Regions from separate parts of the Bacillus sp. N1(2025) genome, predicted to be linked through region 2. Evidence: a T-box and tRNA genes for the amino acid it is inferred to sense, from the RefSeq annotation. Region 2 holds a T-box; the other holds one or more tRNA genes.
The links. The T-box of region 2 lies ahead of thrS (threonine--tRNA ligase). A T-box ahead of a tRNA ligase gene usually reads a tRNA of that ligase, here a tRNA-Thr.
Positions count from the first base shown of each region.

Region 1: it encodes a tRNA-Thr, which carries the amino acid that the T-box ahead of thrS (threonine--tRNA ligase) is inferred to sense. The anticodon was not compared.

Region 1 is NZ_JBLTJB010000008.1:13,637-23,321, forward strand. It holds gene ACNFN4_RS16450 (exo-beta-N-acetylmuramidase NamZ family protein) at 1-692, opposite strand, end outside; gene ACNFN4_RS16455 (glycoside hydrolase family 3 N-terminal domain-containing protein) at 708-2,621, opposite strand; gene pbp4b (penicillin binding protein PBP4B) at 2,668-3,951, opposite strand; gene ACNFN4_RS16465 (PTS transporter subunit EIIC) at 3,970-5,337, opposite strand; gene murQ (N-acetylmuramic acid 6-phosphate etherase) at 5,465-6,394, opposite strand; gene ACNFN4_RS16475 (GNAT family N-acetyltransferase) at 6,494-6,970, opposite strand; gene ACNFN4_RS16480 (DUF523 domain-containing protein) at 6,989-7,441, opposite strand; tRNA gene ACNFN4_RS16485 (tRNA-Glu) at 7,622-7,693, shown strand; tRNA gene ACNFN4_RS16490 (tRNA-Val) at 7,697-7,772, shown strand; tRNA gene ACNFN4_RS16495 (tRNA-Thr) at 7,778-7,850, shown strand; tRNA gene ACNFN4_RS16500 (tRNA-Tyr) at 7,870-7,954, shown strand; tRNA gene ACNFN4_RS16505 (tRNA-Gln) at 7,959-8,030, shown strand; gene sigW (RNA polymerase sigma factor SigW) at 8,260-8,823, shown strand; gene rsiW (anti-sigma-W factor RsiW) at 8,837-9,463, shown strand; gene cdaA (diadenylate cyclase CdaA) at 9,628-9,685, shown strand, end outside.
Region 2 is NZ_JBLTJB010000010.1:101,996-111,680, reverse strand. It holds gene ACNFN4_RS18560 (ArsR/SmtB family transcription factor) at 1-288, opposite strand, end outside; gene thrS (threonine--tRNA ligase) at 320-2,254, opposite strand; T-box leader at 2,307-2,532, opposite strand; T-box leader at 2,566-2,790, opposite strand; gene ACNFN4_RS18550 (LysR family transcriptional regulator) at 2,898-3,764, opposite strand; gene ACNFN4_RS18545 (zinc-binding dehydrogenase) at 3,883-4,863, shown strand; gene gltD (glutamate synthase small subunit) at 5,195-6,676, opposite strand; gene gltB (glutamate synthase large subunit) at 6,693-9,685, opposite strand, start outside.

The DNA.
Region 1 (9,685 bases), on a different contig from region 2:
TTTACGACGGTGAGGTCGGCGCCAATATGAAACTCTTTATTGAATAAAAGAGCAAGCTCACCGATCGTCATGCCGTGCTTCAGCGGGATCGGATACAGTCCGACAAATGATGCGTAATCCGGTTCAAGAACCGGACCGTCCGGATTTCGTCCGCCTTGCGGATTCGGCCGGTCCAATACATAAAAAGGAATGCCTTTTTCTTTGGCCGCTTCCATGGCATAGGCCATTGTATAAATATAGGTGTAGTATCGCGTTCCGACATCCTGAATATCGAAAATCAGCACATCTGTATCTTTCAGCATGTCAGGCGTCGGTTTCCTCGTTTCCCCGTACAGGCTGTAGACGGGAAGTCCTGTTTTTTCGTCTATATAGGATGTGACTTTGTCTCCGGCCTGAGCATCGCCGCGGACACCGTGCTCCGGTCCGAATAATGCCGTCAATTGGATGTCTGGTGCCTCATACAGCACGTCAACGCTGCTTTTCAATGAATTGTTCACACCGGTCGGGTTGGTGATCAGCCCGACCCTTTTTCCCTTCAGTTCCTGTTTATAATCTTTCAGCAGGCGGTCGATGCCTGTTTGGATGCTTGGTTTCTTGGCGGTATGAAGGTTTCTGTCAGAAGCCGCCGAGACTGCCGTCATGGCACTGATGACGACTAATCCGGCAAGAAGCGCAGCCGTTTGTTTTTTCATGATCAGTCCTCCTTTTTAAAGCGGTTTTCCGGTCTTCAGATTGATACCGAAACCATAAGGATAGAGTGTCGTTCCCGGATGAGTGACGGAAGGAATGTCAGCGGGCAGCCTGCCTTGCGGTTTTGTCTGTCCGAATATCGCTTCAATGCCTGCCGGAATGTTTGGCTGGAGAAATTGTCCATCTGTATATCCTTTAAAGCCGTAGACTGCGATAAGGGCTTCAGCTTCTTCAAAGTTCGCAGCGTCATATGGATTACGCAGGCTCATCAGCACAAAGGGTTTTTGGTTCGATTGTGCGGCTTTCATGACGGCCCGCGGAAATGCAGTCGTCCACTTGCCGGGATCTGTGACGGAATCATCAATCACGCCGTCGTTTACGACAGGGTCATTTTTCACGACATAGGAGCCTGTAATCACGTAATCCGCGTCGGATACCAGCTTTTTGTGCTCATCATGAAAAGTGCGCTCGGCGAAGTTCATTTTACTGATGGTTACCGGCCGGATTTTTTTCTTCTTGATGAGCTGCCGAATGGTTTGTTCCATTGACGCTGTTTGATCTTCATAAGGAGCGGCAATGAGAACGCGGCTGTTCTTTTTCGGTTTGAATGGGAGCGTGCGGTTTTTGTTTTGTAAGACGGTGACGGACCTTTCCGCGATTTGTTTTTCAGCTTTCAGGTGATTTTTGCTGCCGACGGTTTTCTTTGCTTTTGAAATCTTCTTTTTCAGATTTGTCTCTTTCGGTGCGGGATATATCCCTCTTTTTATTTTCAGGGAAATGATGCGTTTCACCGATTTGTTAATTTGCTGAAGCGGAATTTCCCCTTTTTGTACCGCCTTTTTTAAAGCGGAATGAACCCGGGCAAAGCGGTTTTCCGTTTGCAACGATGTCACTTGGGCCGGCATCAGGGCAATATCGACTCCTGCTTTTACTGCCATGACGACCGCCTCTTCTTGGCCGAAATGATCGGCTATGGCTTTCATATTTAATGCATCCGTAACGATGACGCCGTTAAATCCCATTTCCTCACGGAGAAGATGAGTCATCACTTTTTTCGAGAGTGTGGCGGGTACGAGGATGTCTGAACCGTCCAGCTTGCTTTTATAGGTTGTATCGTCAAAAGCGGGAAATTGCACATGGGCTGTCATGATCATATCAGCTCCGGCCTGAATGGCCTTCCGGAACGGATAAAGTTCAATCTGACGCAGCCTTTCTTGATTGTGGGTGACAAGCGGAAGGCCGTAGTGGCTGTCGACATCCGTGTCGCCGTGTCCCGGGAAATGTTTGACGGCGGCAGCGACATCCTGCTTTTGCTGAGCCTTCATTGAGGCAAGGCCGAGTGAAGCTGTCAGATCTCGGTCTGAACTGAACGACCTGACGCCGATGACAGGGTTTCCGGGATTATTATTGATATCGAGAACGGGAGCGAAATTCGTATTAATGCCCAGTGCTTTCAGTTCTTTCCCGATAATGGCGCCGGTCTGGGACGCGTAGGCTGTTTTTCTAGCGGCTCCGAGCGCCATATTGCCTGGGAAATGAGTGCCTTCACCAAGTCTAGTTACGATGCCGCCCTCCTGATCAATGCTTAATAATAGCGGAATATCAGGGCTCGCCTTTTGAAAGGCATCTGTCAGGCGTACCGTTTGCTCAGTGTTTTTTACATTTTCTGCAAATAAGATAACGCCGCCGAACCGGTACTTTTGAATAAGCCCTGCGACTTCGTCATTCATTTGGGTAAGAGCCTCAGGTGATGACTGCCCCTTTTTTTGCCAATTGCGAAAATCAGGCATGAGCATCTGCCCTAATTTTTCATCTAATGTCATACGGGATACCGCTTGTTCCGCCTGTGACGGAATGTCCGGTTTTGTCGATGCATGATGCGTGCCGAAAACAATGAACAACAGTAATACAGCTGAGATGACAAGTTTCATGATGGTGCCCTCCTGCCGTCATAGTTTGGACAAAAGACATGGGTTATCATTCAATGGCTTCATAAATCGTTTTTATGACGCTGCCGTAGCTTCCGGTCGGGAAATGATCCCCTTCAAAAACATTCGGGTTTTCACCGGGACTGACGACGGGGGAATGCTTTTTATTGGTCAAAAGTGCGATCCCCAGCTTATAAGCGGGATCAATAATCGTGACGGTGCCGGTCCATCCCGTATGGCCGTATGCCTGCCTGCTTGCATAAGGGCCGAACATCCACTTCATATCCGGGCTGCCGTTTTTCCGCCAGCCGAGAGCAAAAGTCGGATCAGAGGATGCCGCCGTTGTGAACAAATCGGCCGTTCTTTTATTGAAGAGAGAAACGTGTTTATAACTGCCGCCGTTCAGCATGACTTGAAGAAGGACGGCCATATCATCAGCTCTGGAAAACAGCCCGGCGTGACCGGACACCCCTCCCATGGAGTAAAATGCTTTTTCATCGTGAACTTCCCCCTGCAGCGTATACGTCCTGATGTGAGGGAAATGGATGACTCCGTCACGTGTGTTGCCTAAACGTTCAGTAGCTGCGAATGCTTTTTCTTTAAAGCCTTTTTGCAGCGGATTGAACAGTGTGTGCGTCAGTTTCAGCGGTTTGTACAGTTCTTGTTCCGCATAGGCATCAAGGGTTTTTCCGGTTATGTTTTCAATGATGCAGCCGAGAAGCATGTAACCGATATCGCTGTATACGTGTTTTGTTCCCGGTTTGTATTCAAGCGGGATTTGGGTGAGAAAACGGATCGTTTTATCCCGTTCTTGTGAATACAAAGGGCCTGCGGTGTCCGGCTGATAGAAATAAAAGCTTGCCGGCAGACCGGATTGGTGCTGGAGCACATCGATGACGCGAATGCGGTCTTTTTCTTGAATCGGATCGCCTTTTCTGTCTTTGAAATCAGGAAGGTAAGCCGAGACTTTTTGATACACATCAAGCTTTCCCTGGCTGACGAGTCGCTGTAATGCAAAATTGGCCGCGTACATTTTTGTATTGGAAGCTAGATCAAACATGGTTGATGTTTTCATTTTTTTCGGACGGGTCAAAAGGGTGTTCCCGTCATATTTTTTGCTGTAGCCGTATGCTTTCTTTTTGATCACCCGTCCGTCCTTTACGACGACGAGGACGGCTCCGGGGAATCCAGCTGCGATGTCTTTTTCAATCATTTGATCAACCTTTCTGAGCTTTGCTGCGTCGTATAATTTGGATTGGGCTTCGGCTTTGTGCTGCGGCAGAAAAGAGAGGCTGATGACCATTGTGAGTATGGCGGCTGTCAGTGTTTTCATATTCTGATCCCTCCCGGTTTATTCAAATTCAGCAGCCATGTCATCCTTAAATCCGAACGCATAAGTAAACACAAAGCCCGCCGCGTAAGAGATGAAGAGACCGATGATATACAAAACGATTTGAGCCGGCTGTACGAGAAACGAGAGCGGAAGGCCGGAGACACCGATTGAAAAAGTAGCCACCTGAAAATGGGCTTGAAAGGCGCCGCCGATTCCCGCCCCTAAACACGCCGTCAAAAACGGCCGGCCGAGCGGGAGCGTGACGCCGAAGATGAGCGGCTCTCCGATTCCGAGCAGACCGGATGGAAGTCCTCCGCCGATCGCTCTTTTCAATGAGGCTTTTTTTGTTTTCATAAAGATGGCGAAGGCCGCCCCTACTTGACCCGCGCCTCCCATCGCGAGAATCGGAAGAAGCGGGTCATCTCCGATTGATCGGATTAATTCCAAATGTACGGGGGTCAAGCCTTGATGCAGGCCGGTGACGACAAGCGGCAGGAAGGCGGCTCCCAGTACAAACCCTGAGAGCACTCCCCCGACATTCAGCAGTGACAATAAACCTGATGTAATCAGATCAGAAATAAAACCGCCTGCAGGGATAAACACGACATATGTCACCAGCCCGGTGATAAGTAAAGACAATGTAGGCGTGACGATAATGTCGATGGATTGATGGACGTACTTTCTGATAAACCGTTCGGTATAAGCGATAAAAACCGCAGCGAAAAGAACGCCGATTAATCCTCCCCTGCCCGGGAGCAGATTCTCTCCGAACAAACTGATATTGGCGATCTCAGGGTTAAGGATCAATATGCCCGCAAGGCCGCCCATCGCGGGTGTCCCGCCGAATTCCTTCGCCGCATTGATGCCGACAAGGACGCCGAGGTAAGTGAACAAGCCTGAACCGATAACCGTTAAAATAAGTGCGATTTGGGATTCTTTCGGGAGCCAGCCGGCCTGAATGACGGCTTTCGTAATACCGGTGATTAAACCTGATGCAATGAGTGCGGGAATAAGGGGGATGAAGATGCTTGATATTTTTCTCAGAAACCGTGTGATGGGTGTGGTGTTTTTTCTGTTGAGATCGGCTTTTTTCCGTGAGGCGGCTTCTTTTAAATCAATGTTTTTTCCGGATGACATAAGTTTTGCGAAAGCGTCGGCGACATGATTGACGACACCCGTGCCGAGAATGATCTGCAGTGTTTCGGCTTCGACGACGCCTATTACCCCGTCAAGCTGTTTCAGTGCTTCAATATCCGTTTTGTCCTGATCTAAAGGTGTAATCCTCAGGCGTGTCATACAGTGGGTAAAGCCTGAAATATTCGATGAACCGCCGCAATTGTCCAGGACATCTTTGGCCAGTGATTGATAAAATGCCTCTTTGCTCATGGAGATCCTCCTTTGTCCGTGCGATTTTTCCCGGGGAGCTGTGCCTGAAACGCGTCCTAAAAGCGCCTGCGCCGATTATGAAAACGGCGCGGGCTCGTAAAAGCACATTATTTCCACCAAAGAACGATCAGCGTTCTTTTTCTTTTGAAACGTGCTGTTCAATGGCTTTGTCAATGAAGCCGTCTGATTCTTTGAGCAGTGCCTTCGCGTGTGTTTCGTCCGAATTCGTCTTCAGCATGACGATTGCCGTTTTGACATGGCTGCCTGCGGCCTCAAGCGTTTCTTTTGCCTTGTCGTACGGAACGCCCGTGATGCTTTGGATAATGCCGATTGCGCGTTCTTTCAATTTTTCGTTGCTGACATGAACGTCCACCATTAAATTTTCGTACACTTTGCCGCTTTTGATCATCACGGCCGTGGAAATCATGTTCAGAATCATTTTATGTGCCGTCGCCGCTTTCATTCGTGTTGACCCTGTAATCACTTCGGGGCCGACGACGACTTCGATGCTGTGATCGGCATAAGTGCTGATCAATGAGTGTTTATTGCATGTGAGCGCGACAGTTTTGGCGCCGATTGTTTTTGCGTATTTCAGCGCACCGGCCGCATACGGCGTGCGCCCGCTTGCCGCGATGGCGATCACGGTGTCTTCTGAGGTAAGTCCGATCGTTTTGAGATCGAGAGCGCCGGTTTCCTCGCTGTCTTCTATACCTTCAGCCGCTTGCAAAAAGGCGTCTGCCCCTCCGGCCATCAGACCGATGACGGTGTCGGGACTTACGCTGTATGTAGGCGGGCATTCAACCGCATCCAGTACACCGAGCCTGCCGCTTGTGCCCGCTCCCGCATAAATCAGCCTGCCGTTTCGCCGTAAGGACTGATGGGCGAATTGAACGGCAATCTGAATATCGGGCAGCACCTGCTGAACGGCTTCAGCCACTTTGAAATCCTCTTCGTTAATGATGCGGAGAATTTCCATCGTGTCTGCTTGATGGATTGAAGCGGTCTGCGGATTTCTGGTTTCTGTGGTCAATCTGTGAATGTTAAGCCGGTCTGTCATGATTGTACCCTCCCAAGTCGTTAATACTTGAAGTATATGGGCTTCTGAATAGATGTTTCAAGAAAAATCGGCAGGGATGAGATGGATAATCAAGCGCTTTCACAAAAAATGATGCAGAATGTGCTGTTCACCGATCGGGCCGATCCTGCGCCGCCCTTTATCAATAAAACCGGAAGACCGGTACAGGTTCTTTGCACGATGATTGCGATGGTTTACTGCAAGCACGATTTCATCACACCAAGGAAAGTAATTTGCGACAAAAGCGGGGAGCTGCAGCATCGCTTGTTTGGCATAACCTTTTCCCTGATGCGGTGCATGTAAGGACAGCGCACTCAGCAAAATGGCAGACACATTGTTCGAATACGGGGCAATGGTTTCTTTTGAGGTATGTAAAATAAAAAAACCGACGGGGCGGTCTTCTTTTAAAATGACTGTCGGGTAGCGATCCCGGATGACAAGAGCCTGCGGCAGGACATCTATCGGCAGAGCTGTGAACTTTTTATCTTCTTCACTCAGCACAAACCCGTTAAGCCCGTCTGCATGCTCCGGTTTATAAAAGGACAGGGCTACATCCATGATATCTACTCTCCTTTTTTATAATTGATCCAATTCATCTTCTGATAGAACACGGCAGCCTGCCCGTTTTAAAAGAGCGGAAGTGATGCCGTCTCCGAGTATTTTTTTTCCTGAGAAAGTGCCGTCATAGATAAAGCTGCTGCCGCAGGACGGGCTGTTTTCTTTAAGGATGACCGTTGCGGCGCCTATTTCTTTTGCGTATGCTAACGTTTTTTCCGCGCCGTCCATATATAAAGCCGTAACGTCTTCGCCTGATGCCGTTACGATTTTTGCTGTTCCGTTCAGCACGTCTTCGCCCGTGCCGCCGATGATTTCCGCCGGTTCGCGGGGAGTGGTGAAGCCGCCCAAAAGTTCGGGGCAGACCATAACAGCTTTCTTTTCTTCTACGAGTCTGCGGATTTTTTCCGAAGCGGCGTGAGAGCCGTTATACCTGCATTCGATACCGCCGAGACAAGAGCTGACTAAGATCATCTGTGTCCATTCCCTTCAATATTTTGATACTTTCATCATAAATGAAATAAGAGAGGAGGGATGAGTTTTTCAGTTAAAAAACGGGTAAAAAAGTTTGAAAATAAAAAAAATAATTTTTCTCTTTACAAATGGGGTACAACCTGTATATAATAACTTTTGTCAGCTCGACGCGGACATAACGGCCCGTTGGTCAAGCGGTTAAGACACCGCCCTTTCACGGCGGTAACACGGGTTCGAATCCCGTACGGGTCATATGGAGGATTAGCTCAGCTGGGAGAGCATCTGCCTTACAAGCAGAGGGTCGGCGGTTCGAGCCCGTCATCCTCCACCATATTTGCCGGCCTAGCTCAATTGGTAGAGCAACTGACTTGTAATCAGTAGGTTGGGGGTTCAAGTCCTCTGGCCGGCACTGTTTTTCAAAAAAATACGGAGGGGTAGCGAAGTGGCTAAACGCGGCGGACTGTAAATCCGCTCCCTCAGGGTTCGGCAGTTCGAATCTGCCCCCCTCCACCATTTTTGGGCTATAGCCAAGCGGTAAGGCAACGGACTTTGACTCCGTCATGCGTTGGTTCGAATCCAGCTAGCCCAGTATCAGACACCTTTTGCATAAAGGTGTCTTTTTTTATCAGCATTTTGTTTCGATTTCTGATTGTTCATCAGATATACTATTTTTAAGCTGCTGTTAAGGCAGTATATTCTGTATTTTCCATCTACACCCTGCCTGAAATTTGGTAAAATAAATGTAATAAAAAAATGAAACCTTTTAAAACAATCAACGTATAGATACAGACCGGTGAAGGGCAGAGGTAAGATAAAACATGGAAAACCTGATTAAAAAAAGAATCAAGCAAGTCAAAAAAGGCGATCAAAATGCGTTTGCAGAAATCGTTGACCTTTATAAAGATAAGATTTACCAGCTTTGCTACCGCATGCTCGGCAATGTTCACGAAGCGGAAGATATTGCGCAGGAAGCTTTTATCAGAGCGTATGTCAATATCGACAGTTTCGATATCAACAGAAAGTTTTCAACGTGGCTTTACAGAATTGCGACCAACCTGACCATTGACCGCATCCGCAAGAAAAAGCCTGATTACTATCTGGACGCAGAAGTAGCGGGAGCAGAAGGGCTGACGATGTATTCGCAGATCGCCGCGGACGGGGTTCTCCCTGAAGACGCCGTATTGTCATTGGAGCTGTCGGACACAATTCAGAAAAAGATTTTAAAGCTGCCTGACAAGTACAGAACGGTTATTGTATTAAAGTATATTGACGAACTCTCTTTAATTGAAATCGGGGAGATTCTGAATATCCCTGTCGGCACCGTCAAGACAAGGATACACAGAGGCAGAGAGGCTCTTAGAAAACAATTGAGGGATCTTTAAGTGGGGTGATGAAATGAGCTGTCCTGAACAGATCGTGCAGCTTATGCATAAGCATCTTGATGGAGATATCCTTCCTGAAGATGAAAACGTATTAAAACAACATTTGCAGTCATGCGGGAATTGCAAACGGCATTTTCATGAAATGGAGAAATCCGTAGCACTCGTCCGAAGCACATCGCATGTCACGGCCCCTGCTGATTTTACTGCCAAAGTTATGGCGAATCTTCCAAAAGAGAAAAAACGCGCTTCTGTAAAACGATGGATCAAAACTCATCCGATGATTGCAGCCGCAGCGGTTTTTGTGATTTTAATGGGCGGCGGTTTTTTCAACAGCTGGCATAATGACCACAATTTCAGTGTGTCCAAACAGCCGAACCTTGTCGTGCAGAATCACACGGTCACCGTCCCTGAAGGCGAGACCGTAAAGGGCGATGTCACAGTAAAAAACGGCAAGCTGTTCATTGAAGGAAAAGTCGACGGCAATGTGACCGTCGTCAACGGAGAAAAATACATGGCCTCAGCCGGACAAGTCACCGGGCAGATTGAAGAGATTAACCAATTGTTTGACTGGGTCTGGTACGAACTGAAATCGGCGGGCCAGGGCGTCGTGAGCGCTTTGGACCCGAATGAAGATGAGTAAAGCGTATAATCGCTTTACTCTTTTTTGTGCATCGCCGCGCTGGCTCATTTCACTTGAGAAATCAAAATGTGGTATAATGAGCACGCTATATGATGTACATATTGCTCATGCAGCACAATTCATAACAGAAAAACGAAATGACTGAATTCTTGGAGGACGAGGAAATGGCTTTTGAGGACATCCCATTTTTGCAATACCTCGGCAATGCCGTTGATATTCTCC
Region 2 (9,685 bases):
AAAATAATCGGCCATCGCCTTTATCGCTTCTTCATCTCTTTTATAATAGGTGTATTTGCCAATCCGTTTTGTTTGGATAAGGCCCGCCCGCTGAAGAATGGAAAGATATTGAGACGCCGTTGACTGTGTCATCTGAAGCTTATCGGTGATCTGGCTGACACATACTCCGATCTCATTCATATCAATGCCATCATGCGGGGCGAAGTGACGGTCCGGCTCTTTCAGCCATTGTAAAATCTCAAGCCGTGACTCATTAGACAACGCTTTAAAAACATCAATAGGTTTCATACGCTTTATTATATCGTGATTTTACGATATGTCAATGTAGTTTTTCTTCAATCTCTATTTTTTGTTTTGCCTCTCTTATGATCCGGGACATAAAATCACTCACATTCTCTTCAAATGTGTCTTCCCGCCCGTATTGCCGTACATGTACAGATTGATGGCGGCACTCTTGATCTCCCACAACAGCAATATACGGTATTTTTTTCATTTGTGCTTCTCTGATTTTATAGCCGAGTTTTTCATCGCGCTGATCGAGCTCAGCCCGGATACCCGCTTTCTTCATTTGCAGGTGCACCTGTTCTGCGCAGTCCCGGTGTGCGGTGTTTGATACTGGGATGATTTTTGCCTGTACCGGTGCAAGCCATAAAGGGAACGCTCCCCCGAAATGTTCTGTAATGATTCCGAGAAATCTGTCGAGAGATCCGAATACCGCTCGGTGGATGACAACAGGACGGACTTTTTGGTTTTTTTCATCAATATATGTTAAATCAAATTTCTCCGGCATTTGAAAATCCAGTTGGACAGTGGCGCATTGATGGCTCCGGTTCAGCGCATCTTTTATATGAATATCAATTTTCGGTCCGTAAAATGCGCCATCTCCCCGATTAAACCGAAAACGATATCCCTGTTCTTTTAATACTTTTTCTAATGCGCTCTCAGCCCTGTCCCACAAGCGTTCGCTTCCCATGTAATCTTCCGGTCTTGTTGACAGCTCAATATCATAGGAAAAACCAAATGCGGTGTACACCTCGTGAATCAGCTGCAGTGCCGAAGCGATCTCACTCTCGATCTGATCCTGCGTTACAAAAATGTGTGCGTCATCTTGGCAAAAAGATCTGACGCGGAGCAGGCCATTAAGCGCCCCGCTGAATTCGTGACGGTGCACCTGACCGAACTCAGCCATCCGAATCGGAAGATCACGATAAGAACGAAGCTTTTCTTTAAATATGAGCATGTGGCCGGGGCAGTTCATCGGCTTTAACGCGAAGCGCTGATGATCGGCTTCTGAGAAATACATATTCTCTTTATAATGATCCCAGTGGCCGGATTGCTCCCAAAGACGCTGGTTCATCATCATAGGGGTACGCACTTCCTGATAATGATAGGCATCCTGCTTTGAACGCAGAAATGATTCAAGCGTGTTTCGGATAAACTGACCGTTCGGCAGATAAAAAGGCATACCCGGCGCCTCTTCCGAAAACATAAAAAGTTGTAACTCCGCTCCCAATTTCCGATGATTTCTCATCTCCGCCTCTTTCAACAGCTGAAAATGTCTGTTCAGCTCCTTTTCTGAGGAAAATGCTTTCCCATAGATGCGCTGGAGCATTTTTTGGTTGCTGTCGCCGCGCCAATAAGCCCCTGATACATGAGTGAGCGAAAAAGCTTTTATCTGTCCGGCAGACGCCAAGTGCGGACCCCGGCATAAATCAATGAATTCGCTCTGGCGGTATATACTGATTGTATCAGTCTGCGGAATACCCGCTAAGAGCTCAAGCTTCAGCGGTTCATGAGCAAACAGCTGCTCTGCCTCTTCTCTGGGGATTTCTTCTCTGATAATTTCCGGATTTTCCGAAATGATTCGGTTCATCTCTTTTTCAATGACGGCCAGGTCTTTTTCAGTAATCGTTTCATCCATATCAAAGTCATAATAAAAGCCATTGTCAATAACGGGTCCGATCCCTAAACAAACCTTCGGATACAGACGTTTTACCGCTTGCGCCAATACGTGTGCTGCTGTGTGTCTCATCACTTCCAGTCCTGCTTCAGACTGAAAACTGCACAGTTCAATCGCCGCATCCTTATGAATGCTTCTTCTAAGGTCATATAACGATCCGTTTACCTTTCCGGCGGCAGACGCCTTTTTCAGACTCGGACTGATTGATTGAGCGATCTCTTCTAACGTAACGCCTTTCCGGTATTTTTTTTGTTTTCCATCAGGAAAAGTAATCACAATGTGTGGCTTCTTCACGGTCTGATCTCTCCTTTATTTTTAATAAAATAAAAAACACACTCATCCCAAAGAAAGGGACGAGTGTGTGTCAGACCCGCGGTTCCACCCAAATTCCCGCCACTTTAAGTGACGGCTCATTTTTGCCGTAACGCGGCTATACGGTATCGGCTGCTTTCGTTCACCGATACAGCTCAAAAGGCGGTAAGCTCATTCTTCGTGCCGGGAAGGTCTCAGCCGCGCCTCCCCTCTCTGTATGGCCGGTTAAAATGTCTCATGTCCTTTATCATTGCCATTTTTCTTATATAAACATAAAAACACACTCATCCCAAAAAAGGGACGAGTGTGTGTCAGACCCGCGGTTCCACCCAAATTCCCGCCACTTCAAGTGACGGCTCATTTTTGCCGTAACGCGGCTATACGGTATCGGCTGCTTTCGTTCACCGATACAGCTCAAAAGGCGGTAAGCTCATTCTTCGTGCCGGGAAGGTCTCAGCCGCGCCCTCCCTCTCTGTATGGCCGGTTAAAATGTCTCATGTCCTTATCATTGCAGATACTTTATCCGAAAAACTTTCTTTTATTATACATAAATTTTCCGAAAAAGAAAGTTTTTTTAAGAAAAACCAGAACGAAAAAAATTGGCGTACACAGCTGTCCTGTTTTCTCATCTTCCGTTCGGTAATGCTTTTAATCCATTCAGCAGTTCTTCAAACGCCGATGTCAAAAATAAATCACTCCGGTAGATGAATGATATATTCATATTCCGAAAATGTTCAGGGAGCTCATGAAGAAAAAGATTTTTCCTGTTTTGAAAATAACGGACGGCTGATGCAGGCAGAAAGGAAACCCCCATCCCCGCCTGCACCGCCCCAATAATGGCTTCCAACGTACCGAATTCAATGATTTTATGTGCGGGCACTGCCTCTTCTTTCAGTATGTTTTTTATTTTGCGGCGGTGCGAACAGCCCGCGGCAAAATAAAGAATCGGCTCTCGCAACAAGTCTTGCAAACTGCCTTCCCGCTCATTTGAGACCAAGACCAATTCTTCTTGAAATACAGCGACTTGCTCAAGATCTTCGTATTCGACCGGTCCATAAACAAAAGCGCCGTCCAGCTCATAATGTAAGACGCGCTGCACTAAGGTATGTGTATCACCGGTTGACAGAGACAGCTGTACTTTCGGGTAACGGCTGCAATACTCCGTGAAAAATTGAGGGAGATGGACGGCTGCCGCCGTTTCAAGAGAACCGATTCGAAGCGGGCCGTTCGGATCGCCTGCCTCTTGCGCCGTTTTTTGCGCCTCATGCAGCAATTGAAGGATTCTGTCTGCGTCTTTCAATAAGTTTTCACCTGCGGGCGTCAGCGTCATCCCCCGATTTGTGCGGTAAAAAAGCTGTGTTTGCAATTGCCGTTCCAGCTGCTGAATCCGGTTTGTCACATTTGATTGAACATAATGCAGGCTTTCTGCCGCCTTTGAAATACTTCCTTTGCGGGCGACAGCCTGAAAAATCTTTAAGTCTCCGCTTTCCATGTAAGGACACCTTCTTGTTATGATTTTTATTGATAGCCGGCTATCAATTTTCATTTATTTACTGCAGCTGATACAGCCTGTAAAATCTTTCTCATCAATTATAAAGGAGAGAAGAATGATGAATGCCCTTATCATACACGAAAATGGCTTTGATTTCAGGCAGGCACCTGACAAACGGCCGGGAAACGGCGAAGTAAAAATAAAGCTGAAAACAGCCGGATTAAACCATCGCGATTTGTTTTTAATGAAAAAACACAAAACCGGAAACCATGAATTTACTCTCGGTTCAGACGGCGCGGGAATCGTAACCGAAATAGGACACGGCGTCCGGTCTCATTTACTGCATGCAGAAGTCATCATCAACCCGGTGCTGAATTGGAAGACTGTTGAGGACGTACCAGCCGTCCCTGATATTTTAGGTGGTCCGAGCGACGGAACATTTTCACCTTATGTCATCGTTCCTGAGGAAAATGCCGTTTTAAAACCCGAACACCTGACTTGGGAGGAAGCGGGCGTGCTGCCGTTATCAGCATTAACCGCTTATCGCGCCTTATTTACAAAAGGACAATTAAAAAAAGGCGAACACCTTATCCTTCCGGGCATCGGAAGCGGCGTGGCAACATATGCCTTATTAATGGCAAAAGCTATCGGAGCGACAGTCAGCGTCACTTCCCGCAGCGAAAACAAAAAACAAACCGCACTGTCATACGGTGCAGACCGGGCAATTGACAGCTACGGTGACTGGAATGAGGCGCTGAATGGCGAAAAAGCAGATATCATACTTGACGGTGTAGGCCCCGCCTTGTTTCAACACTATCTTGACATTATGAAACCGAATGGCCGGATCGTAACATTTGGCGCCAGTTCAGGCGATCAGCTCGGATTTCCTATTCGCTCGCTGTTTTTTCCGCAGATTCATATTCTCGGTACATCAATGGGAAGCAATGAGGAATTCGCGGATATGCTGGAATTGATAAACCGCTGCGGCATCCGTCCCATTATCGACCGCATGTACCCTCTCAGTGAAGCAGCTGCCGCTTTTAACAGAATGCGGGAAGGACGGCAGTTCGGCAATATCGGCTTTCGTTTGGATGTCTAAAAAAGAGGAGCGGACCCGTCCGTTTCCTTATGTGTTTATAAGCGTTTCCGCTTGAAATTCAATATGTTTTTCTTCATCAATTAAAATCTGCCCGCAAATCGACTGCAGACATACAGAGCCCGTCACGTTTTTTAAGGCGTCACAATAAACGGCTCAAGGCTTGCAAATCGTCTCAGTTTGCGGAAGAAAACAATCTCTCCACTCTGTAAAACAAAAATCCATATGTTATCTTCCATGTTACCCTTATATGACCAATACAGGAAGAAGGAGGTTTCATTTCAATACGAAAAACCGGCTGATCCCAGCCGGTTTTATAAATAAACCCCTTTATTTACGGTAAAACAGTGCTCCCCATTAAATAACTGTCGACTTCGCGCGCTGCTTCCCGGCCTTCATTAATCGCCCATACAATCAGGCTTTGGCCCCTTCTCGCATCCCCTGCGGCGAAAACACCGTCAACATTCGTTTTATAATCCCCATATGCCGCCTGAATTTTATGATTTGCCGAATCGACACCGAACTGTTTCAATAATGGCTGTTCTGTCCCTTCAAAACCGATGGCGATGAACACCAGCTGAGCAGGCCATACTTTTTCTGTACCGGGCAGTTCATGAAATTCATACTTTCCGAATTCGTTTCTGACTTTTTCCATTTGAATGGTGTGAATCTCTTGTAAGCGGCCCTGCTTATCGGCCACCATTTTTGTCGTCTGAATTGAATATTCTCTAGGGTCTTTGCCGAACTTTGCCTGCGCTTCTTCATAGGCGTATTCAAGGGTAAAGACGTGCGGCTGTTCAGGCCACATATTGTCGTTCGTGCGCGTTTGAGGAAGTTTAGGATGTTTCCCGAACTGATGCACGCTGCGCGCTTTTTGACGCAGCGCGGTTGCCACGCAATCAGCTCCTGTGTCTCCTCCGCCGATTACGATGACGTCTTTCCCTTTAGCGTCTATAAATTGTTTGTCTTTGAAGTTGGAATCTAAATAGCTTTTCGTCGCCAGTGTTAAATAGTCCATCGCATAATGGACGCCTTTTGCTTCCCGGCCTTCAATCAGCAGATTGCGCTGCTTTTGGGCGCCTGTGCACAAAATGACGGCATCAAATTGTTCTTTCAGCTCATCTGCTGTTATGTCAACGCCGATTTCGGTATTTGTCACAAAATCTATACCTTCCTGCGTCAAAAGCTTTATACGGCGTTCGACGACATTTTTCTCAAGCTTCATGCTCGGAATGCCGTACATCAGCAGGCCGCCGGCTCTGTCGGCACGCTCATAGACTGTTACGGAATGACCGGCTTGATTCAGCTGATCAGCGCTTGCCAAACCTGCCGGGCCTGAACCGACGACAGCGACTTTTTTACCTGTGCGTTTCGCTGGAATTCTCGGCTGAATCCATCCGTTTTCAAACCCTTTGTCAATGATCGTCCGCTCGATGTTTTTAATTGAAACAGCCGGATCTGAAATGGCCAGCGTACAAGATCCTTCACAAGGAGCGGGACAGACCCGCCCTGTGAATTCAGGAAAGTTATTCGTTTTCAGAAGGCGCTCCAAGGCTTCTTTCCAGCGCCCCCGATAGACGAGGTCATTCCACTCCGGTATCAGATTATAAATCGGGCAGCCGGAGGTAAAACCGTTGATATCAGCGCCGATTTGGCAAAACGGTGTGCCGCAATCCATACACCGCGCCCCCTGCCGCTTTGACGCTTCATCTGAAAATGGAGCCGAATACTCTTTCCAATCCTTTAAGCGAGTGAGAGGGTCCCGCTCAGCCGGTTTTTCTCGTTTTTCTTCCATGAATCCAGTTGGTTTCCCCATGTTCCTCTCCCCTTTCTTACTGTACTACCGCTTGTTTATGGTCTTTGGCAGGCGTTTGGTGAACCTTTGTATTGGCTTCAAAAGCATACATAATTGCGTCTTCTTCTGATAAACCCGCCGCTTTTTGTTCTTCGATGCTGAGGAGCATTTGTTTATAGTTTTTCGGAATGACTTTGATAAAGGTTTCTGCGGCTTTTTCCCAATTGTCCAGGAGATCTGCGGCTTTTTTGCTGTTTGTCAGCGCCGCGTGCCGTTTGACCATTTCTTGCACTTCTTTGATCTCAGCCTCATCCGTCAGCTTTTCAAATGAAATCATTTCCATGTTGCATTTGCGTTTAAATGCTTTGGCATCATCACTCAGGACGTATGCGATACCGCCTGACATTCCCGCCCCGAAGTTTTTGCCGACTTCGCCGAGGACGACAACCCGGCCGCCTGTCATGTATTCACAGCCGTGGTCTCCGATACCTTCTACAACGACATTGACTCCGCTGTTACGGACTGCAAAACGTTCACCGGCGCGCCCGTTAATGTACGCTTCCCCGCTTGTTGCTCCGTAAAATGCGACGTTCCCGATAATAACGTTATCGTGTGTTTCACAATTGAAGGCATCAGGCGCTTTCACGATGATTTTTCCGCCTGAAAGCCCTTTGCCTACGTAGTCATTTGAATCGCCGTTCAAATGAAGCGTCATCCCTTTAGGGACAAATGCTCCGAAACTCTGTCCGGCTGATCCGGTAAAATGAAGTCTGATTGTATCATCCGGCAGGCCTTCAGCTCCGTAGCGTTTAGAAATTTCACTTCCCGTCACGGTTCCGGCTACACGATTTGTATTATTGATCTTGATTTCAGCTTCCGCTTCCTGACCGGCTTCAATTGCAGCCTGCACCGCCGGAAGAATAACCGTCATATCAAGCGACTCGTCGATTTTATGGTTTTGCGCCGTACGGAAAGTACGTACGCCTTCAGGCTGGTACAGCAGTGTGGATAAATCAAGCTGGCCCGCTTTCCAATGCGCTTTTGCACGTTCACTGACATGAAGAACGTCTGTCCGTCCGATCATTTCATCAAGCGTCTTAAAGCCTAATTGCGCCATATATTCACGCACTTCTTCTGCGACAAACAGCATGTAATTTACGATATGGTCAGGATCGCCCATGAATTTCTTGCGGAGCTCCGGATTTTGCGTCGCGACACCTACAGGACATGTATCTAAATGGCAGGCGCGCATCATGACACAGCCGAGAACGACAAGCGGCGCTGTAGCAAAGCCGAATTCCTCCGCACCGAGCAAGGCGGCCATCACGACATCTCGGCCTGTCATCAGCTTACCGTCCGTTTCCAATACCACGCGATCCCGTAAACCGTTCAGCATCAGCGTTTGGTGAGCTTCTGCAAGACCAAGCTCCCACGGAAGACCCGTATGTTTAATACTTGTTTTCGGCGACGCGCCCGTTCCGCCATCGTAGCCGCTGATGACGATGACATCCGCAGTGCCTTTTGCCACACCGGCCGCAATCGTGCCGACACCGGCTTTTGACACGAGCTTGACGCTGATTCGCGCGCTTCGATTTGCATTTTTCAAATCATGAATCAGCTGCGCCAAATCTTCAATTGAATAAATATCATGGTGAGGAGGCGGTGAGATCAGCCCTACACCTGGTGTAGAACCGCGGACATCCGCGACCCAAGGATATACCTTGTTGCCCGGAAGCTGACCGCCTTCTCCCGGCTTCGCCCCTTGCGCCATTTTGATCTGCAATTCATCCGCATTGACGAGATAATGGCTCTTTACACCGAAACGGCCGGAAGCGATCTGTTTAATCGCACTTCTTCTGTCGTCGCCATTTTCATCCGGAACGAAACGTTTCGGGTCCTCGCCGCCTTCTCCGCTGTTGCTTTTTCCGCCAAGCCTGTTCATCGCTATCGCTAAAGCCTCATGGGCTTCCTTGCTTAATGAACCGAATGACATCGCTCCTGTTTTAAAACGTTTCACAATGGACGCAGCTGATTCAACTTCCTCTAATTTTAAAGGCTTGCGGTCTTCTTTGAAGGCGAACAGATTGCGTAAAAATCCGATTCGTTCTTCATCCGCTGCATGAGAATACTGCTTAAACAGGCTGTAATCATTTTTGCGGCAGGCCCATTGCAGGGTATGGATGGTTTTCGGGTTGAAAGCGTGGTGCTCTCCCCCGTTCCGCCATTGGAATTCACTTCCCGGATCAAGAGTTTGGCTGTAATCATCCTTGTACGCCGCTTGATGGCGCTTCTTCGCTTCTTGCGCAATCGTCTCGATATCGATTCCGCCAAGCTGAGATGCAGTACCGGTAAAGTATTTGGCGATAACGTCTTCACCGATGCCGACCGCTTCAAAAATTTGGGCGCCCCTGTAACTTTGCACAGTTGAAATTCCCATTTTTGACATCACTTTCACGACGCCTTCTGTTACGCTCTTTCCGTATTTGCTGACAGCTTCTTCATACGGAATATCAAGCCGGCCTTCATCGATTTCCTGCTTATACGTAGCGTAAGTCAAATACGGATTGACAGCATCGGCACCATATCCGATGAGAGCCGCAAAGTGATGAACTTCACGCGCTTCCCCGGATTCAACGATAATGCTTGCTTTTGTTCGCAGACCTTGGCGGATCAAATGCTGATGCAGCGCACTGACGGCCAAAAGCGGCGGAATCGGCGTCAACTCTTTACTCATTGCCCTGTCAGATAAAATTAACAGAGATACACCTTCCTTGATCGCTTTTTCCGCCTGCTGAAACAAATCCTTCAGGCCTTTTTCCAGGTCATCGGAAAACAGCGTGCGGATGTTCTGGCTCTTAATGTCAGGGTGCACAAGTGTTTTCAGCGCATAAAACTGTTCGTTTGATAATACAGGAGTATACAATTTTATGCGGCGTGCATTTCTTTCACTCGGATGCAGCAGATCGCCTTCAGCTCCAAGCCATGTCACCGTAGAGGTCACAAGCTGCTCGCGGATCGCGTCAATCGGCG